One region of the Stenotrophomonas sp. YJH_SMC_46 genome, then DNA from elsewhere that is predicted to be linked to it. Evidence: predicted binding sites of a transcription regulator. Region 1 holds the regulator's gene; each other region holds the start of a gene.
The links. The regulator HrcA, encoded in region 1, represses chaperone genes, less so after heat shock. The targets are predictions, from matches to a motif close to TTNGCACTCNNNNNNNNNGAGTGCNAA.

Region 1 (7,226 bases):
GCTTGCGCTGCTCGTTGGTGAGGTTGACCGGGGTCTCCACCACCACACGGCAGTACAGGTCACCCTCGCTGCGGCTGCGCACCGAACGTACGCCCTTGCCACGCAGGCGGAACAGCTTGCCGGTCTGGGTCTCGGCCGGGATGCGGATCTCCGCCTCGCCGCCGAGCGTGGCCACGCGCACGGTGTCACCCAGTGCCGCCTGCGAGATGCGGATCGGCACTTCGCAGTGCAGGTCGTCGCCATCGCGCTGGAAGATCGCATGCTCGCGCACGCGCACTTCCACGTACAGGTCACCCGGCGGCGTACCGGCCGGACCGGCTTCGCCCTCGCCCTGCAGGCGGATGCGGTCGCCGGTATCGACGCCGGCCGGCACCTTCACCGACAGCACCTTGTCTTCCTCGACGCGGCCGTTGCCATGGCAGGTCTTGCAGGGCTTGGCGATGATCTGGCCACGGCCGCCGCAGTTGTGGCAGGCCTGCTGCATGGCGAAGATGCCGCGCTGGATGCGCACCTGGCCACGGCCGTGGCAGACGTTGCAGGTCTCGACCTTGCCGTCCTCGGAGCCACTGCCATCGCAGTCGCTGCACTCGGCCAGGGTCGGAATCTCGATGCGGCGCTCGACGCCGCGCACGGCTTCTTCCAGGTCCAGCTCCATCACGTAGCCGATGTCGGCGCCGCGACGGGCCTGCCGCGGACCACCGCCGCCACCAAAGATGTTGCCGAAGATATCGCCGAAGATATCGTTCATGTCCGGGCCGCCCGGACCACCGCCGCCCATGCCGTGCTCGAACGCGGCGTGGCCGTGGCTGTCGTACATGCGGCGCTTGTTGCCGTCGGACAGTACTTCGTAGGCTTCCTTGCACTCCTTGAAGGAGGCCTCGGCCGCCGCATCACCCGGGTTGCGGTCCGGGTGGAACTTCATCGCGCAGCGGCGGTAAGCCTTCTTCAGCTCTTCGTCGGTGGCGGTGCGGGCAACGCCCAGCACTTCGTAGTAATCGCGCTTGCTCATATCGTGAATCGGGTTCCGGAACGTCGGGATTCGTCAAAGCGGAAGAGCGGAACCAGGTCCGCTCTTGCGTCGGGCGCCCCGACACGCCGGTGGGCGGTCAGGACCCTGATGCGACAACGGGACGCTGGTGGCCAGCGTCCCGCGTCGGTCCGGATCAGGACTTCTTGTCGTCCTTGACTTCGGTGAACTCAGCGTCGACCACGTCGTCCTGCGCCTTGCCGGCATTGCCGGCGTCGGCACCCGGGGCACCGCCCTGGTCGGCCGAAGCAGCGGCGAACAGCGACTGGCCAGCTTCTTCCAGTGCCTTCGACTTGGCTTCGATCTGTGCCTTGTCGTCGCCCTTCATCGCGGTTTCCAGGTCAGCCAGCGCTGCCTCGACCTTGCCGATGACATCGCCGCCGACCTTGCTGCCGTGCTCGGTGATCGCGCTACGGGTGCCGTGGATCAGGGCGTCGGCCTGGTTGCGGGCCTGCACCAGTTCCTGGAACTTCTTGTCTTCTTCGCGGTTGGCTTCCGCGTCGGCGACCATGCGCGCGATCTCCTCCTCGGACAGGCCCGAACCGGCCTTGATCTCGACCTTCTGTTCCTTGTTGGTCTTCTTGTCCTTGGCCGACACATGCAGGATGCCGTTGGCGTCGATGTCGAAGGACACTTCCACCTGCGGCAGGCCGCGCGGGGCCGGCTCGATGCCGGACAGGTCGAACTTGGCCAGCGACTTGTTGAAGCGGGCCTGTTCGCGCTCACCCTGCAGCACGTGCACGGTCACGGCCGACTGGTTGTCCTCGGCGGTGGAGAACACCTGCGAGGCCTTGGTCGGGATGGTGGTGTTCTTCTCGATGATCTTGGTGAACACGCCACCCATGGTCTCGATGCCCAGCGACAGCGGGGTCACGTCCAGCAGCAGCACGTCCTTGACGTCGCCGCCGAGCACGCCGCCCTGGATCGCCGCACCCAGTGCCACGGCTTCGTCCGGGTTGACGTCCTTGCGCGGTTCCTTGCCGAAGAACTCGGTCACGGCCTGCTGCACCTTCGGCATGCGGGTCTGGCCGCCGACCAGGATCACTTCGCTGATGTCGCTCGAACGCAGGCCGGCATCGTTCAGGGCGACGCGGCACGGCTCGATCGACTTCTTGATCAGGTCGTCCACCAGTGCTTCCAGCTTGGCGCGGGTCAGCTTGATGTTCAGGTGCTTCGGACCCGACGCGTCAGCGGTGACGTACGGCAGGTTCACTTCGGTCTGCTGGGCGCTGGACAGCTCGATCTTGGCGCGCTCGGCAGCGTCCTTCAGGCGCTGCAGGGCCAGCGGATCCTTGCGCAGGTCGATGCCCTGGTCCTTGTTGAACTCTTCAACCAGGTACTCGATGACGCGGTTGTCGAAGTCTTCGCCGCCCAGGAAGGTGTCGCCGTTGGTGGCCAGCACTTCGAACTGCTTCTCGCCGTCGACGTTGGCGATCTCGATCACCGAAACGTCGAAGGTGCCGCCGCCCAGGTCGTACACCACGATCTTGCGATCCTTGTTGTCGCCCTTGTCCAGGCCGTAGGCCAGCGCAGCCGCGGTCGGCTCGTTGATGATGCGCTTGACGTCCAGACCGGCGATGCGACCGGCGTCCTTGGTCGCCTGGCGCTGGCTGTCGTTGAAGTAGGCCGGCACGGTGATGACCGCTTCGGTGACCTTCTCACCGAGGAAGTCCTCGGCGGTCTTCTTCATCTTCTCCAGCACCTTGGCCGAGATTTCCTGCGGGGCCATCTTCTTGCCGTCGCTGGTGGCGACCCAGGCGTCGCCATTGTCATGGGCCAGGATGCTGTACGGGACGTGGGCGATGTCCTTCTGCACCTCACCATCGGTGAACTTGCGGCCGATCAGGCGCTTCACCGCGTAGAAGGTGTTCTTCGGGTTGGTCACGGCCTGGCGCTTGGCCGAGGCACCGACCAGGACTTCGCCGTCCTTGGTGTAGGCGACGATCGACGGGGTGGTGCGATCGCCTTCCGAATTCTCGATGACGCGGGCCTTGCCGCCGTCCATGATCGCCACGCACGAGTTGGTGGTGCCGAGGTCGATACCAATGATCTTGCCCATGGGGGAGACTCCTGAGGATGCTTGTTGGGGTCAGTCCGGCCGTTCGGCCGGTGGATGAATACGATGTGGGGGAGGCTCGTGGAACATTCAAGCCATCCTCCGAACGCTGTGTTTCCGGTCATCCGGCGCGTTCAGCGTCGGGTCGGGTGGCGGGTCTGTCCGCCGCCCCGGCCCTGCGGGATCACTCGGCGGCCACCACCACCAGCGCCGGCCGCAGCAGGCGCTCGTTGAGCAGGTAGCCCTTCTGGAACACGGTCACCACGCTGCCCGGGGCGGCGCCCGGGGTCGGCGCCTGGCTGATCGCCTGGTGGTGTTCCGGGTTGAACGGCTGGCCGATCGGGTCCAGCAGGACCAGGCCGTTGTCGGCAGCGACCTTGAGCAGCTGCTTGTAGGTCAGCTCCAGGCCTTCGCGCAGCGGGTGCGGGTCGTCGCCGGCGGCCTTCAGGCCGGCGTCCAGGCTGTCGAACACGGGGAGCAGATCGCCCAGCAGCTTCTCGTTGGCGAACTTGCGGGCCTGTTCGATGTCACGGGCAACGCGCTTGCGCTGGTTCTCCAGGTCGGCGCGCTCACGCAGGGCATCGGCCTTGACCTGTTCGATTTCGGCGCGCAGGCGCTCGACTTCGTCGTTGACGCCGGCGGTGGCGGCCGCATCGGCGGCACTCTGCTGGGATTCGATATCTGGCTGTTCGTGGTTCATGTCTGGGTCCCTGGCGGTCAAACTCCGCCTCCAACCACCCTAGTGTGGGCGGGATGCTGCGTTTCAAGCGTCGGATGTTCCCGGCGTGCGCGAGGCCGGTGAAAAGGCCGCGCCGAGCACATCGGCCGTGGCCTGGACCAGCGGGATCACGCGGTCGTAGGCCATCCGCTTGGGACCGATCACGCCCAGCACGCCCAGCACCTGGCCGTTGGCGGTGTACGGGGCGGTGACCAGCGAGACGCCCTGCAGCGGCATCATCCCGGTCTCCTCGCCGATGAAGATGCGCACGCCCGGCGCCTGGATGGTCCGCTCCAGCAGCTGCAGGATCTCGCGCTTGCTGGAGAACAGCTCGAACAGTTCGCGCAGGCGCTCCAGGTCAGACAGGTCCTGCACCCCCATCAGCCGGGTCTGGCCGGCCACCAGCATGTCGTCGGCCGGCGGCTGCAGGGCCTGTTCGGCCAGTTCGATGCTGTGCGCCAGCAGCTGTTCCAGTTCGGACCGGGCATCGCGCAGTTCCAGCAGCAGGCGGGTGCGGATCTCGGCCAGCGGCAGGCCGGCGAAATGCGCATTGAGGTAGTTGGCGACCTGCTCCAGCTGCCCCGGCGCAAACTCCTGGCGGGTCTCAATGACCCGGTTCTGTACCTCGTTGTCGGCGAACACCAGGATCGCCAGCACCCGCCGTCCGTCCAGCGCCACGAAATCGATCTGGCGGAAGGCGAACTGCTCCCGCCGCGGGGCGCTGACCACGCCGACGAAGTGGCTCATCGCCGACAACAGTTCCGAAGCGCTGCCGAGCAGGGCCTGGGTGCTGCCACCGCCGGCCAGCTCCTGGCGCAGCCGGGCCAGCTCGCCCTCGCCCGGCGGCTGCATCTGCAGCAGGCTGTCGACGAATACCCGGTAGCCGTGCGCGGTCGGTACCCGCCCGGCCGAGGTATGCGGCGAGGCCAGCAGGCCCAGGTCCTCCAGGTCGCCGAGGATGTTGCGGATGGTGGCCGGGCTGACCTCCAGCCCGGCCACGCGTGCCAGCGTCTGCGAGCCCACCGGCTCACCGTCCTGGATATAACGCGCGATCAGCGTGCGCAGCAGATGGCGCGCACGCGGGGCAAGCTGGTCGGGAGAACCGTGCATGGAATCAACCTGTGAGACACGGACACTAGATAATGGCGGCGCATCACCTTGGCAAGTCATTGGACCTCGCGCGCCCGCGTGCTAGCGTTGCGCGGCTGCTGATACCCCCTTACCCATGCTCAGACATCTTTCGATCAAGGATTTCGCCGTCGTCCGCGCTACCGAACTGGAGTTCGGGCCAGGCATGACCGTGGTTTCAGGCGAGACCGGCGCCGGCAAGTCGCTGATGGTCGACGCGCTGGGCTTCCTGTCCGGCCTGCGCGCCGACAGCGGCGTGGTCCGCCATGGCGCCGCCCGCGCCGAGCTTTCCGCAGAGTTCGTGCTGGACCAGCTTCAGGCTGCGCGCCAGTGGCTGGCCGACAACGAGCTGGACGACGAGGACCAATGCCAGCTGCGCCGCGTGATCCGCGCCGACGGCGGTTCCCGGGCCTGGATCAACGGCCGCCCGGTGACCCTGGCCCAGCTGGGCGACCTGGCCTCGTTGCTGGTGGAGATCCACGGCCAGCACGAACAGCAGGCCCTGCTGACGCGCCCGTCGCAGCTGGCGCTGCTGGATGCCTATGCCGGCAACGAGAACGAACGCCGCCAGGTACGGCGCGCCGCCGCGGCCTGGCAGGCACTGGTCGATGAATCGCTGGCGCTGTCGCAACAGGGCGACGTCAGTGACCGGATCGGCTTCCTCGAGCACCAGCTGCGCGAACTGGACCGGGAAGACCTTGAGCCGGAATCGATCGCGGCACTCGGCGCCAGCCACCGTCGCCAGGCCCACGCCAGCGCCCTGCTGAGTGCCTGCCAGGCGGCCAGCAACCAGCTCAACGGTGACGACGGCAGCTCCGCGCTGGACCTGTTGCAGCAGGTGCGCCACGAGCTGTCGCGCCTGATCGAACACGACCCACGGCTGGGCGAGGTGGACGGCCTGATCGAGAATGCCTCGATCCAGCTGCACGAAGCCCTGTCGCTGCTTGACCGCGTGCATGACGATCTGGATGCCGACCCGGAACAGTTCGAGGAGAACGAGCGCCGCCTCGGCCGCCTGCACGACCTGGCCCGCAAGCACCGCGTGCCGATGGACGAGCTGGGCGCGCAACGCGAGCGCATGCATGCCGAAGTGGAGCAACTGCGCGGCGCCGACGAGCGCCTGCAGCGCCTGGCCGGCGAGATCGACAAGGCCGCCGCCGCCTGGCGCGTGCAGGCTGAAGTGCTGACCGCCAGCCGCCGCAGCGCCGCCGCCGAACTGTCGGCCACCACCACCGGCATCATCGCCGAGCTGGGCATGGGCGGCGGCCAGTTCCTGATCGAGCTGGAACCCCAGGACGCCGGCAAGCCCGATCCGCAGGGCGCCGAACGCGTGGAGTTCCTGGTCGCCGCCAACGCCGGCCAGCCGCCGCGCGCCCTGCGCAAGGTGGCCTCGGGCGGTGAACTGTCACGCATCTCGCTGGCCATTGAAGTGGCCGCGCTGGATCTGGACGCGGTGCCGACGATGGTGTTCGACGAAGTGGATTCAGGCATCGGCGGCGCGGTGGCCGACATCGTCGGCCAGAAGCTGCGCGCACTGGGCGAGAAGCGCCAGGTGCTGTGCGTGACCCATCTGCCGCAGGTCGCCTCCAAGGGCCATGCCCATTACCGGGTCAGCAAGGCGCCGGTGGAAGGCATGACCCAGAGCGCCGTGGAAAAGCTGGACAGCAAGGCGCGCGAAGAAGAGCTGGCGCGCATGCTGGGTGGCGTGGAAGTGAGCAAGGAAGCGCGCGCCGCCGCACGCAAGCTGCTGCAGGTGTAACGCCGCCCGAGCCGGGCATAGGCCCGGCTTCCGCGCGGTAGTGCCGGCCGCTGGCCGGCAACCCAACACGGGTGGGCGAAGATCGTGAGGTTGCCGGCCAGCGGCCGGCCCTACCCCCGTGGCTGCGTCAGATCGACCTGTTCCACCAGGAAATCGAGGAACGCGCGCACCCGCAGCGGCAGGTAACCGCCCTGCCCCAGGAACACGGCGTGCACTTCTTCCAGGTCACCCGGATTGGCCTCTTCCAGCACCGGCAGCAGGCGCCCGGCGGCGACGTCGTCCTGCACCTGGAACGCGGCCAGGCGGGCCATGCCCAGACCACCCAGCACCAGCTGGCGCAGTGCATCGCCGTTGCTGGCACGGGCGTTGCCGCTGGGCAGCACCATCCGCTCTCGCCCCTCCTGCAGCAGCGGCCAGCCCTGCATCGCACGCGCGTGGCCGATGTCCAGCCGGTTGTGCGACTGCAGTTCGTCGGCGTTGCGCGGCATCCCGTGCCGCTGCAGGTACGCCGGCGCGGCCACGATCATCATCCGCGTCG
Region 2 (7,226 bases), on a different contig from region 1:
GGGCCGGTTGATCGACTATGTGAAGCAGCACAAGGTGGTGTCGCTGCACGCCTGCGAGATCTGCGTGCTGGACGAAGCCGACCGCATGTTCGACCTGGGCTTCATCAAGGACATCCGCTTCCTGCTCCGCCGCATGCCCGAGCGCACCACCCGCCAGACCCTGCTGTTCAGTGCCACCCTCAGCCATCGCGTGCTGGAGCTGGCCTACGAGCACATGAACGAACCGCAGAAGCTGGTGGTCGAAGCCGAGACCATCACCGCCGCGCGCGTGCGCCAGCGCATCTACTTCCCGGCCGACGACGAAAAGATTCCGCTGCTGCTGGGCCTGCTGTCGCGCAGCGAAGGCGCGCGCACCATGGTCTTCGTCAACACCAAGGTGTTCGTCGAGCGCGTGGCGCGTTCGCTGGAAAAGGCCGGCTACCGTGTCGGCGTGCTGTCCGGTGATGTGCCGCAGAAGAAGCGCGAGAGCCTGCTCAACCGCTTCCAGAAGGGCCAGCTGGAAATCCTGGTGGCCACCGACGTGGCTGCGCGCGGCCTGCACATCGACGGCATCAAGTACGTCTACAACTACGACCTGCCGTTCGACGCCGAAGACTACGTGCATCGCATCGGCCGCACCGCGCGCCTGGGTGAGGAGGGCGACGCGATCAGCTTCGCCTGCGAGCGCTACGCCATGGGCCTGCCGGACATCGAGGCCTATATCGAGCAGAAGATTCCGTCCGAGCCGGTCACCAAGGAACTGCTGACCCCGCTGCCGCGCCCGGAACGCCCGGCTCCGGCGGCAGGCGAGGAAGGCGAGGACAACGAAAGCGTCGGCCAGATCTTCCGCGAAGCGCGCGAAGCCCGCGCCGCCGAGGAAGAGCGTCGGGGCGGTGGCCGCAGCGGCGGCCGCTCAGGCAGTGGTGGTGGCCGCGGTAGTCGCGACGGTGAACGCAGCGGCGAACGCCGTGCGCGTGGCCCGCGCAAGCCGCGCGTGGAAGGCGAGCAGGGCGCTGCCGCCGCGGTTGCCGGTGCCGAAGGCGCCGCCGCCCAGGCCCCGCGTCCGCCGCGCCCGCCGCGTGCCGAAGGCGCACCGGCAGCCACGGTGGACGGTGAGCACAAGCCGCGCAAGCGCCGTCGTCGTCGCCACGGCCGTCCGGTCGAAGGTACCGAGGGTGTACAGGCCAACGCCGGCAACGGCGCCAGCCCGGTGACCCCGGTGCAGGTGGTGGCCAAGCCGGTGCGTACCGCCGCCGATACCGGTGACTCGTTCCTGACCCGCATCGGCCGCAAGATCCGCCGGATGCTGTCGGGCAGCTGATCGGCGCTGCCGATCAGCGGGTAGCACCCGACCGTTGGTCGGGTGGCTTTGAAAGGTGTGCCGACCAACGGTCGGCACCCACCAGGCGGGGCCGGTGGCACCCACCGTCTCCACGACGTCGCGCCGGTCCTGCATAATCGGGGCATGAGTGTCCTGCGCTTCGACAATGTCAGCAAACAGTACGCCGGTGGCCACGAGGCGCTGACCGATGTCAGCTTCGAGGTTGCGCCGGGCGAGATGCTGTTCGTCACCGGCCATTCCGGTGCGGGTAAAAGTACGCTGCTCAAGTTGATCCACCTCGACGAGCGGCCCAGCCGCGGCGCGGTGGTGTTCGACGAGCGCAACCTGCTGAAGGTGCGCGGCGGCGACGTGCCGCGCCACCGACGCGCGGTGGGGGCGGTCTACCAGGACCACCGGCTGCTGATGGACCGCTCGATCGCCGAGAACGTGGCGCTGCCGCTGATCCTGCGCGGCACCCGCCGTGGCGACATCAGCAAGCGCGTGCGCTCGGTGCTGGAGCGGATGGGCCTGGGCCATCGCGAGAAGGCGCTGCCCTCGCAGCTGTCGGCCGGCGAGCAGCAGCGCGTCGGCATCGCCCGCGCGATCGTCGGCGAGCCCAAGCTGCTGGTGGCCGATGAGCCGACCGGCAATCTCGACCCCACCCTGGCAGCGGAGATCATGGCTCTGTTCGCCGAGCTGCCCGCGCGCGGCACCAGCGTGCTGGTGGTCAGTCACGACCTGCCGCTGCTGCGCCGCATGCGCAAGCGCGTGCTGATCCTTGACCACGGCCGGCTGGTGGATGACATCTCGCCGCAGGACCTGGCGGAGTAACCATGGCGAAGAACGAAAACAGCGAAGCCGCCGCCCCCTCGCGCGTGGGCGTCTGGTTCCAGCACCACGTGCACAGCGTGGTGTTCAGCCTCGGCCGCGCCTGCCGCAAGCCGTGGGCGACCCTGCTGACGGTGATGGTCATGGCGCTGGCGCTGGCACTGCCACTGGGCCTGTCGATCGCGCTGGACAACCTCAAGCAGTTCGCCGGCAGCGTGCAGCAATCGCGCGACATCAACGTGTTCCTCAAGGGCAACGTCGATGGCCCCGGCGCGCTGCGCCTGGCCGGCCAGCTGCGCGACCGCGACGACGTGGCCGAAGTGAACGTGCGCACGCCCGAGCAGGGCCTGCAGGAACTGCGCGATGCCGGCCTCGGTGAGGCGATCGATGCGCTCAACGACAATCCGCTGCCCTCGCTGCTGGTGATCACCCCCGGCCAGGGCAAGGACGACGCACGCCTGGCGCGCGCGCTGGAAAGCCTGCCCGAGGCCGACCTGGTGCAGCACGATGCGCTGTGGCGCCAGCGCCTGGATGCCTGGCTGGCGTTCGGCGCGCGGCTGGTGCAGGTGCTGTCGGTGCTGCTCGGCGCGGGTGCCGCGCTGGTGGTCGGCAACACGGTGCGCCTGGACATCCAGGCGCGCCGCGAAGAGATCGGCGTGCTGCAGCTGCTTGGCGCCAGCGATGGCTTCATCCGCCGCCCCTTCCTGTATCTGGGTGCGTGGTATGGCCTGGGCGCAGGCGCGGTTGCACTGGCCCTGATCGGCGCCGCCGGTGCCGCGCTGCGCGTGCCGCTGGCCGAACTCTCGCGCAGCTATGGCAGCCCGTTCGTGCTGCATGGCCTGGACCTGCTGCATGGTGGCCTGGTCCTGCTCGGCACGCTGCTGCTGGGCTGGCTGGGTGCCTGGCTGGTGACCGGCCACTTCCTCCGCCAGACCCGCCCGACCGATACCTGAGACCGGCATGCAACCGCAAGCGCTGAAGCACCTTGAAGGGCCCGCGACGCGGGTGATGGTGGTCGATGGCTCGAAGCTGGTCCGCAAGCTGATCGCCGACGTCCTGCAGCGCGACCTGCCGGGCGTGGAGGTGATTGGCTGCGACAGCATCGAAGACGCGCAGCAGGCGCTGGCGCAGGGCCCGGTGGACCTGGTGACGACCTCGCTGACCTTGCGTGATGGCGACGGCCTGGCGCTGGCGCGCATGGTCCGCGAAGCGGCCGGACAGGCCTATGTGCCGGTGATCGTGGTTTCCGGCGACGCCCAGCAGCACCTGGAGCAGCGCCGCTTCACCGAGTACGTCACCGACTATTTCGACAAATCCCTGGGCCATGAAGCGCTGGCGACCTTCATCCGTGGCTATGTGCAGCCGCAGACCATCCCCGGCGCCACCATCCTCTATATCGAGGACAGCCGCGTAGTGGCCGAGGCCACCAAGCGCATGCTCGAGCGGCAGCAGTTGAACGTGCTGCACGTGGTCAGCGCCGAAGAGGCCTTCACCCTGCTCACCGCCGAGTCGCTGGGCCGCAGCCGCCACCGCATCGACCTGGTGCTGACCGACGTCACCCTGAAGGGCGAGCTGAGCGGCCGCGACGTGGTGCAGCGCGTGCGCGTGGACTTCGGCTACGGCAAGCGCCGCCTGCCCGTGCTGGTGATGACCGGCGACGGCAACCCCCACAACCAGACCGGGCTGCTGCAGTCCGGTGCCAACGACCTGGTGCTCAAGCCGATCGAAGAGCGGCTGCTGGTCACCAAGGTGCTGTTCCAGCTGCGCCTGGCTCGATTGAATGATGGACCTTTGTTGCGATGACCGATGAAGTAACCGACACCCCGACGATCCAGCTGGAACCGAGCTGGAAGCAGCACGTCGGTGAGTACCTGTTGCAGCCGCAGATGCGCGAGCTGTCGGCCTTCCTGCGCCAGCGCAAGGCCAGCGGTGCGGCGGTGTTCCCGCCCGGGCCGCAGATCTTCGCAGCGTTTGACGCCACGCCGTTCGAGCAGGTGAAGGTGGTGATCCTCGGCCAGGACCCGTACCACGGGCGCGGCCAGGCCCACGGCCTGAGTTTCTCGGTACCGCCCGGCGTGCCGGTGCCGCCGTCGCTGCTGAACATCTACAAGGAGATCGAGAGCGATCTCGGTATCCCGCGCCCGGACCACGGCTGCCTGATTCCGTGGGCGCAGCGTGGCGTGCTGCTGCTCAACGCGGTGCTGACGGTGGAAGAGGGCAAGGCCGGTGCGCACCAGGGCCGTGGCTGGGAAGGCTTCACCGATCACGTGGTGGACGTGCTCAACCGCGAACGCGAAGGCCTGGTGTTCATGCTCTGGGGCGCCTATGCGCAGCAGAAGGGCAAGGTGATCGACACCCGACGCCATCGCGTGCTGAAGTCGCCGCACCCGTCGCCGCTGTCGGCCCACCGAGGCTTCCTCGGCTGCCGGCATTTCTCTATGGCCAACGAGTACCTGCAGCGCCGCGGGCAGGCCCCGATCGACTGGTCGCTTCCACCACATTCGGCGCTCTGAGCACGGGCGCCCGGCCCTGGCTGAACGTCGGGCAACGTTTCCGGCCCTGAATGGGCCTTCGTGATGGCCTGTTCAGCTCCGCTTGACCCGATTCGGCCGGTTTCCGGTGGGTAATTGCTTGAATTCCAAGGGATTGTGAATCCCGAAAAGCGTGCTCGCCACTGTCATCAAATCGCGCTACGGTAGGGCTCTGTTTGGGACCAGTGTTGCATCAATAGGATGCTGGAACTTTTTCCTCCTTTAGCAGTCCAAATCCCGGACTGCTAAGATGGGTGCCTATGAGCCAGAACACCTCTACTGCCCTTGTGGCAAACAATCTCCCGATTCCCAGTGCGCTCGGTTCGCTGGACGCCTACATCGGTGCCGTGCACCAGATTCCGGTGCTGTCGGTCGATGACGAACAGGACCTGGCCCGTCGCTTCCGCGACGGCAACGATCTGGACGCCGCCCGCGAGCTGGTGCATTCGCACCTGCGCTTCGTGGTGCACGTGGCCCGCGGCTACAACGGCTACGGCCTCGCCCTGGGCGACCTGATCCAGGAAGGCAACATCGGCCTGATGAAGGCGGTCAAGCGCTTCGACCCGGACATGGGCGTGCGCCTGGTCTCCTTCGCCGTGCACTGGATCCGTGCCGAAATGCACGAGTTCATCCTGAAGAACTGGCGCATCGTGAAGGTCGCCACCACCAAGGCGCAGCGCAAGCTGTTCTTCAACCTGCGCAAGTCGAAGACGCGCCTGGGCTGGATGAACGCGGCGGAAGTCAGCGCGGTGGCCAAGGATCTGAACGTGTCCGAGCGCGAGGTCATGGAAATGGAGTCGCGCCTGTCCGGCCGCGATATCGGTTTCGATGCGCCGTCCGACGAGGACAACGAACACGCACCGCCGTCGCCGGCTGCGTTCCTGGTTGCCGATGATGAAGACCCGTCGATGGCCTACGAGCGCGAGGACAACGAAGACAACCAGATGCAGCTGCTGCGCGAAGGCCTGGCCGAATTGGATGCGCGTTCGCGTGACATCATCCGCCGCCGTTGGCTGGATGCCGACAGCAAGGTGACGCTGCAGGAACTGGCAGACGAGTACGGCGTGTCGGCCGAACGCATCCGCCAGGTCGAGGCGAATGCCCTGAAGAAGATGAAGGCGCTGTTCACCGCGTAAGGCATAGATCTTTGGTTCGGTTCCTGTTTCCGGCCCCCGTTCTGATGAAAAGCCCCGGCGTTGGTCGGGGCTTTTCGTTTGACCGGCATGGCTGTTGGTAATGCGGGCCGCTGATCGGCTGCTTCAGTAGTACCAGCCCATGGCGGGCAGTCATGCGCTTCCGGTAGCCGTTCAATCCCTCGAGAGGTTTATAGCCAAGGGCCTGGTCCAATTCAGAATGGTCCCTCTGGCCTCAGTCCTGGAGTTGGACTCCGATGACTGCCTTCCTGTGCTATGAATGCCAAGCCTTGCTTCAAGGCTCTTTCATGGATTGGAATGATGCGCAGGTTCGGGGGAACTGCAGGCGGTGTGTCGACCCGCCTCGGGGGATTTGAAGATCGAACTCGCAAGCTGGGTGCCATAGGCGTCTGGCTGTGCTGCGTGCTGCTAATGGGCCTTGGCCTGTCACCATCCGCAATCGCCCAGACAACGATCACATACATTCACACTGATGCCCTCGGCTCGGTTGTGGCGGAAAGCGATGCCAACGGCAACGTCATCAAGCGATATGACTACGAGCCCTACGGGGCCGTGGTAGGCGGTCAGGTCACGGATGGACCTGGGTACGCCGGACATGTGAGCGACTCGGCTACAGGGCTGAGCTACATGCAACAGCGCTACATGGATCCACAATTGGGCGTGTTTCTGTCGGTAGACCCAGTCACCGCTCACCAAATGCCAGTTGAGCAGTTCAATCGGTATCGGTACGCGAACGGGAATCCGTACAGGTTCGTCGATGCGGATGGAAGGCAGGCCGCAGAGCGATTCGTTGAGCAGCATCGGAGAGATATTGCTGCCGGAAATGGCGCCGTATACGAGCCGATGAGACCGGCCGCGATCGCCGTTACAGCGGCAATGGCTGCCCCAGTGCTGATCGAAGCTGGCATGGTTGCGATGGCCAATCCAAGTGTCGTATCGGCAGCTACCAGTATCGCTGCTGATATCGCAGGAGTTACAGGTGCCGGTGGAGCAGGTGTTGCGGCATCCAAAGCTCTGAGTGCAGAAGGTCGGGCACTTTTGAATTCCCGGCCTGTTGGAAGTGCACTCAAAGCGGACGCTGGGCACAATTCAGCGACCTTTATGCGAGAGACCGCTGCAGAAGCAGGTGTTCATACTCCATTGACAGGAGGCGACGGCGTGGTTCGCACTCTGACTCAGCTACCCGGTGAACTCAATGGAAAGGCTGGTCGGTTTGAATACATAGTCGACAAGGCTGGCGACTTGACCCATCAAAGATTTGTGGAAGGTGGCAGCATGAACGGAATACCAAACAAGAAGTGAGTGTCTACATGAGAACGTATGACTGTATTCAACCCTATGGGCCCTGGAGTCAGACCGAGGTGGCGTGGGCACTGGGGCGCCATCTGATTGACTTTGAGGTTGCGAAGCACT
Region 3 (7,226 bases), on a different contig from region 1:
GTGATTAGGCGCCTAATCATAATCGATTTTCGCCCATGGAACCACGCTGTGCGGAGCATGCGGGGCCGGGTCCGGCCAAGCCCGCGCATCGCCCAAAAAGAAAAACCCCGCCTTGCGGCAGGGTTCTTCTCTACAACGGGAAGGTATGCCGACCCAGGGCCGGCATCCCAATGCCAGGGCGAGGACTTAGAAGTCCATGCCGCCCATGCCACCCATGCCGCCCATGCCACCGGCGCCGCCCATGGCCGGCTCGTCCTTCTTCGGAGCTTCGGCCACCATGGCTTCGGTGGTGATCATCAGGCCAGCGATCGAGGCGGCGTTCTGCAGCGCCGAACGGGTCACCTTGGTCGGGTCCAGGATGCCGAACTGCAGCATGTCGCCGAACTCGCCGGTGGCCGCGTTGTAGCCGAAGCTGCCGGTGCCTTCCTTGACCTTGTTGATGATGACCGACGGCTCGTCACCGGCGTTGGCAACGATCTCGCGCAGCGGGGCTTCCATCGCACGCAGGGCAATCTGGATGCCGTGGTTCTGGTCTTCGTTGGCGCCCTTCAGACCGGCCAGCGCGGTGATCGCGCGGACCAGGGCAACACCGCCGCCCGGGACCACGCCTTCTTCAACGGCTGCACGGGTGGCGTGCAGGGCGTCGTCGACGCGGTCCTTCTTTTCCTTCATCTCGATTTCGGTCGAGGCGCCGACCTTGATCACGGCAACACCGCCGGCCAGCTTGGCCACGCGTTCCTGCAGCTTCTCGCGGTCGTAATCGGAGGAGGTGTCCTGGATCTGGGTCTTGATCTGCGCCACGCGTGCATCAACGTTGGCCTTGTCGCCGACGCCGTCGATGATGGTGGTGTTCTCCTTGGAGACCTGCACCTTCTTGGCGCGGCCCAGGTCCTTGATGGTGGCCTTTTCCAGCGACAGGCCGACTTCTTCGGAGATCACGGTGCCGCCGGTCAGCACGGCCATGTCTTCCAGCATCGCCTTGCGACGGTCGCCGAAGCCCGGGGCCTTGACGGCCACGACCTTGACGATGCCACGGATGGTGTTGACCACCAGGGTCGCCAGCGCTTCGCCTTCGACTTCCTCGGCCACGATCAGCAGCGGCTTGCCGGCCTTGGCGACGCCTTCCAGCACCGGCAGCAGGTCACGGACGTTGGAGATCTTCTTGTCGTGCAGCAGGATGAACGGGTCATCCAGGTCAGCGGTCTGCGACTGCTGGTTGTTGATGAAGTACGGCGACAGGTAGCCGCGGTCGAACTGCATGCCCTTGACCACGTCCAGCTCGTTGTCCAGGCCCGAGCCTTCTTCAACGGTGATGACGCCTTCCTTGCCGACTTCCTTCATCGCGTCAGCGATGATCTGGCCGATCGACTCGTCCGAGTTGGCCGAGATGGTACCGACCTGGGCAATCGCCTTGTCGTCGGCGGTCGGCTTGGAGATGTTCTTCAGCTCGGCGACGGCGGCCGACACGGCCTTGTCGATACCGCGCTTGAGGTCCATCGGGTTCATGCCGGCGGCCACGGCCTTGGCACCTTCGCGGATCAGGGCCTGGGCCAGCACGGTGGCGGTGGTGGTGCCGTCGCCGGCGTCGTCGTTGGTGCGCGAAGCAACTTCCTTCACCATCTGCGCGCCCATGTTCTCGAACTTGTCAGCCAGTTCGATTTCCTTGGCGACGGAGACGCCGTCCTTGGTGATGGTCGGGGCGCCGAAGCTCTTTTCCAGCACGACGTTGCGGCCCTTCGGGCCCAGGGTGGCCTTGACGGCATTGGCGAGAACGTTGACGCCGCGCACCATGCGCGAACGGGCATCTTCACCGAAACGGATATCCTTGGCAGCCATGTGCAGTTACCTCATCTGGTAGCGCCGGGCCATGCCCGGCGGCTGGGTGTTGGAATCAGGGGATGGAACAGGTCGCGCCGGGGCTCAGCCGATGACGGCGAGCACGTCGTCTTCGCGCAGGACCTTGTATTCGACGCCTTCGCTCTTGTACGAGCTGCCGGCGTACTGGCCGTAGATGACCTTGTCGCCGACCTTCAGCGACGGCGCGCGCACGTTGCCGTTGTCCAGCGGCTTGCCCGGGCCGACGGCCACGACCTCACCCTTGGTGGACTTTTCCTTGGCCGAGTCGGGGATGACGATGCCACCGGCGGAGATTTCGTCGGCTTCGATCGGCTTGACCACAACGCGGTCGTGCAGCGGCTTGATGCTCATAGGAGACCTCTTAAGTGATTGATTGGTCTAAAAAAGTCCGGCGATGTTAGCACTCGCCCCAGGCGAGTGCCAGAACCGCACGTGAAGAAACCCGACAACGTCGGGAGCAGGGCAGAGATGGAGCCCCGCCGCCCCCTTTCAAGGGCCGAATGAAAAAAATTTTTCCACCCGCGCGCCTCGGCCAGGGCGTCGGTCCAGATCAATTTCGGTGACAAGCGTCGCACTGTCAGACATCTGACGTTCATTTACGACAAAGTGTCACTGGATCGGCCTTAGGCTCGGTCCGGCATTCCCAATCACAAGGAGGAGTCGATGCGATTGCTGTCCCCGCTTGCCGCTGCCTGCCTGCTGGCGCTGGCCGCTGCGCCGGCCCAGGCCGAGGTCTTCATCAACGAACTGCACTACGACGACAGCACCGCCGCCGGTGACGTCGGCGAAGCGATCGAGGTCGTAGCCACTGCCGGTGAGGACCTGTCCGGCTACCGCCTGTACCTCTACAACGGCAGCAATCCGTCCGCCGCCACCGTCTATGCCAACAACCCGGTCCCGGCCGGCACCGCCGCCGGCTGCGGCAGCGCCACCATCGCCGTGGTCAGTTACCCGACCAACGGGATCCAGAACGGCCCGACCGACGGCATCGCCCTGGTCGATGCCAGTGGCAAAGTGGTCCAGTTCCTCAGCTATGAGGGCGCCATCACCGCCTCCGGTGGCCCTGCCGCCGGCATGACCAGCCAGAACATCCCGGTAGCCGAGACCAACAGCACCGCGCCGGGCACCTCGTTGCAGCTGACCGGCAGCGGCAGCCAGTACACCCACTTCACCTGGGCCGAATCGGCCGGCCAGACCTTCGGCAGCTGCAACAACGGCCAGACTTTCAGCGGCGGTGGCACGCCAGGCCCGAACACGCCGCCGTCGGTGTCCACCACCACCCCGGCGCAGGGCAGCAGCACCTTCCCGGCTGCGGCCGATCTGGAAGTGGTGTTCAGCGAAACCGTGAACCTGGCCAGCGGCGCGTTCGCGCTGAGCTGCGGCACCTCCGGCAGCGTGCCGCTGACCTTCCCGGCCAGCGGCCGCAGCGTGAAGCTGTCCACCAACACCGCGCTGGTGGCCGGTGAAGCCTGCCGCTTCGACATCCGCGCCGCGCGCATCACCGACCTGCTGGGCGCGCACCCGGCCGCCGACAGCCGCATCGCCTTCACCGTGGCCAGCACCGGCGGCAATCCGGACCCGGGCAACCCGGGCGTGCCGGCCGGCTACTACTCCAGGGTCAACACCAGCAGCCCCAGCCAGCTGCGCTGCTCGCTGCACGCCACCATCAAGGGCCATACCGCCTACCCGTACAGCGGCTCGGGCACCAATACCTGGACCATCCTGGAAATCGCCGACGAGGATCCGAACAACCCGAACCGCATCCTCGATGCCTACCGCAACCGCAGCTACGCCAAGGTCAGTGATCGTGCGGGCACCGGCAGCGGCCTGACCTACAACCGCGAGCACACCTGGCCGAACTCGCTGGGCTTTGCCAGCACCACCGGCGACAAGGGCCTGCCCTACGCGCCGTACACCGATACCCACATGCTGTACCTGACCGACGCGCAGTGGAACGCCGACCGCGGCAACAAGCCGTTCGGCAGGTGCGATGCCAGCTGCGGTGAGCGTGCCACCGAAGCCAACAATGGGCAGGGCGGCGGCAGTGGTGGCTATCCGGGCAACTCCAACTGGGTGCGCACGCCGGACGGCAACACCGGCACGTTCGAGGTGTGGGGCAAGCGCAAGGGCGACATGGCGCGCGCGGTGATGTACATGGCGATCCGCTATGAGGGTGGCAAGGATGCGGCCACCGGTCAGTCCGAGCCGGACCTGGAGCTGACCGACGACCGCAGCAAAATCGTCAAGACCAGCAGTTCGCCGGCCTACATGGGCCTGCTGTCGACGCTGATCGACTGGCACCTGTCCGATCCGCCGGATGATGCCGAGCGTGCCCGCAATGACGTGGTCTACAGCTTCCAGGGCAATCGCAACCCGTTCATCGACCACCCCGAGTGGGCGACCCCGGCCCTGTTCACCTCGGCCAAGCCAGCCACCTGCCAGCTGGCCAACTGACCGCGCAACGCTGCGGTCCACTGCCGCCGCCGGGCCCTGACCCGGCGGCGGCCCTATACTCGACGGTCATGTCGACCGTCGATCCCGTCCTGCTGCTGTTGACCACCTGCCCGGACCGGGCCAGTGCCGAGCGCATCGCGCACGCGCTGGTAGGCGAGCGCTTGGCGGCGTGCGTGACCCGTCTCGACGGCGCACAGTCGACCTACCGCTGGCAGGGCGAGGTGACCACCGACGCGGAGCTGCAGCTGCTGGTGAAAACCACCGCGAGCTGCGTCGATGACGCAATCGCCCGGATCGTCGAACTGCATCCGTATGAACTCCCGGAGTGCATCGCGGTCGAAACCCGGGCCGGCCTGCCGGCGTATCTGGATTGGATCCGGGCACAGACCCGGGAGGACACTGATTGAAGACTCTGTTTGCGCGTGGCGCTGCCTTGTGCGCCCTGTTGTGCCTTTCGCTGCCCGCCTTCGCCCTGGATGAGAAAGACCTGCTGCCGGTGGACCAGGCGTTCGCATTGACCGCCACTGCCCCCGAACGTGGCCAGGTGCAGCTGCAGTTCAAGATCGCGCCAGGCTATTACCTGTATCGCCACCGCACCAGCGTCAAAGCCGACCCGGCCTTCAATGCCGGCGCGCTGCAGATGCCCAAGGGCGACAAGCACCACGACGATTTCTTCGGCGAGGTCGAGACCTATCGCGAGCGCCTGCTGGCCACCCTGCCCGGCACGCCGACCGACGCTGCCGGCACCATCAGCCTGGAAGTGCGTTATCAGGGCTGCGCCGATGCCGGTGTCTGCTACCCGCCGCAGAAGCGCGTGGTGCAGGTCACCCTGCCGGGCGCCGGTGCGGCGGCGGCGGTGCCTGCCGCGCGTGCCGGTGCGGCCAGCCCGTTCAATAACCCGCTGGCCGGTGCCGGCAACAGCGGTGGCCTGCGCCTGCCGGGCGCGGCCAACAACAGCCAGGCCCTGCCGCTGCCGTCGGAACAGGCGTTCGGCTTCGATGCCATCGCCAGCGACGGCAACACCCTGCTGCTGCGCTTCAGCCCAGCGCCCGGCTATTACCTGTATCGCGACCGCACCTCGCTGAAGCTGGAAGGCAGCGCCGGCGTGCTGGCCGGCAAGCCGCGCTGGCCAGCCGCGCAATCGCATCGCGACGAGCACTTCGGCGATGTCTCGGTCTACTTCAACCAGGTGGAAGTACCGCTGCCGCTGCGCCGCGCTGTCACTGATGCCGTCGACAGCACCCTGGTGGTGACCTTCCAGGGCTGCCAGACCGATGGCATCTGCTACCCGCCGATGACCCGCCGGGTGAAGCTGTCGATTCCGGCCGGCAAGGTCAGCGCCAGCGCCGACCAGGCGCCAGCGCGCAATGACGTGATCAACCCGCTGCCTGCTGCCAACGGTGCACCGCGCGAAGCCGCCAACGGCGCCCCGCTGCGCCTGCTGCCAACCGTGCCCAACACGGATGCAGCGGCACCGGCCGCCGCAGGTGGCGCCACCGCCAGCAGTGAATTCGCCACCGATGCACAGGGCGACAATGCGCTGCGCACGCGTCCGCCGGTGACGACGCCGAATCCTGATCGTTCGTTCGTCTGGGTCCTGCTGCTGGCGCTGGCCGGTGGCCTGGTACTGAACCTGATGCCCTGCGTGCTGCCGATCCTCTCGCTGAAGGTGCTGAGCCTGGCGCAGAGCGGCGAAAGCGCGCAGCGCGCACGCAGCCACGCGCTCTGGTACACGCTGGGCGTGCTGGTCGCGTTCGCCGTGATCGGCGCGTTGATGGTCGGCCTGCGCGCGATCGGCAATGCCGTCGGCATCGGCTTCCAGCTGCAGCACCCGGGTGTGGTGGCGGCGCTGGCCTACATCATGTTCGCGGTAGGCCTGAGCCTGTCCGGCGTGTTCACCCTGGGCGGCGGCATCGGCAATCTGGGCCAGTCGCTGGCCAGCCGCAGCGGCCCGGCCGGTGACTTCTTCACCGGTGCGCTGGCCTGCGTGGTCGGCAGTGCCTGCGTCGGCCCGTTCATGGGTGGCGCGATCGCCTACGCGTTCATTGCCCCGCCGCTGAAGGCGATGACCGTGTTCCTGTTCCTCGGCCTGGGCCTGGCGCTGCCGTTCCTGCTGATCGGCTTCGTGCCGGCGCTCGCACGCCGCCTGCCCAAGCCGGGCCCGTGGATGGAAACGCTCAAGCACGTGCTGGCCTTCCCGATGTATGCCACCGCGCTGTGGCTGCTGTGGGTGCTGGGCAAGCAGCGTGGCGTGGATGGCATGGCGCTGGTGCTGGGTGGCCTGCTGCTGCTGGCGTTCGGCCTGTGGCTGTTCGAGCGCAACCGCTGGACCGGCTCGCGTGCGGTGACACTGCTGGGCGTACTGCTGGCGATCGGCGCGCTGGTGCCGGCCTGGGGTGTGACCCAGCTCGCACCGCCGGCGCGGGCCGCACAGGCCGCCAGCGACAACGTGGTCGAGTATTCACCGCAGTTGCTGGACCGCCTGCGCGCCGACAACCGCGTGGTGTTCGTCAACATGACCGCCGACTGGTGCGTAAGCTGCAAGGCCAACGAGCGCGCGGTGCTGTCGCGGCCGGAATTCAAGGAACTGCTCAAGCGCACCAACGCGGTGTACATGCGCGGCGACTACACCAATGTCGACCCGCAGATCACCACGTTCCTGGAAGAGCACAAGGCCGTCGGCGTGCCACTGTACGTGGTGTACGGCCCCGGCGCGCCGCCGACCGTGCTGCCGACCCTGCTGACCCAGGCGGTGGTGGAGGAAGCGCTGCTGCGCACCGCACGATGAAGTGGCAACGGCCAGCGCTGCTGTGGACAGCGGTGCTGGCCGCCGGCCTTGGCCTGTGGGCCGGCCATCGATTGACACCGGCGCCGGTGGCGCCTGAGGCCGTGCCGGGAGCGCCTGCTGTGGCGGC

Region 2: the regulator HrcA is predicted to act here: its motif matches at 4,882-4,908, upstream of rpoH (RNA polymerase sigma factor RpoH).
Region 3: the regulator HrcA is predicted to act here: its motif matches at 2,255-2,281, upstream of AC5P8C_RS06825 (co-chaperone GroES).

Annotation. Positions count from the first base shown of each region.
Region 1 is NZ_JCAFTO010000003.1:587,664-594,889, reverse strand. It holds gene dnaJ (molecular chaperone DnaJ) at 1-1,009, opposite strand, end outside; gene dnaK (molecular chaperone DnaK) at 1,164-3,086, opposite strand; gene grpE (nucleotide exchange factor GrpE) at 3,268-3,783, opposite strand; gene hrcA (heat-inducible transcriptional repressor HrcA) at 3,847-4,911, opposite strand; gene recN (DNA repair protein RecN) at 5,027-6,688, shown strand; gene AC5P8C_RS12350 (LysR family transcriptional regulator) at 6,799-7,226, opposite strand, start outside.
Region 2 is NZ_JCAFTO010000002.1:350,383-357,608, forward strand. It holds gene rhlB (ATP-dependent RNA helicase RhlB) at 1-1,300, shown strand, start outside; gene ftsE (cell division ATP-binding protein FtsE) at 1,445-2,131, shown strand; gene ftsX (permease-like cell division protein FtsX) at 2,134-3,081, shown strand; gene AC5P8C_RS06625 (response regulator) at 3,089-3,931, shown strand; gene ung (uracil-DNA glycosylase) at 3,928-4,641, shown strand; gene rpoH (RNA polymerase sigma factor RpoH) at 4,920-5,795, shown strand; gene AC5P8C_RS06640 (RHS repeat domain-containing protein) at 6,144-7,115, shown strand; gene AC5P8C_RS06645 (DUF2247 family protein) at 7,124-7,226, shown strand, end outside.
Region 3 is NZ_JCAFTO010000002.1:389,349-396,574, reverse strand. It holds gene groL (chaperonin GroEL) at 187-1,836, opposite strand; gene AC5P8C_RS06825 (co-chaperone GroES) at 1,921-2,208, opposite strand; gene AC5P8C_RS06820 (endonuclease) at 2,521-4,311, shown strand; gene cutA (divalent-cation tolerance protein CutA) at 4,380-4,718, shown strand; gene AC5P8C_RS06810 (protein-disulfide reductase DsbD family protein) at 4,715-7,099, shown strand; gene AC5P8C_RS06805 (TlpA family protein disulfide reductase) at 7,096-7,226, shown strand, end outside.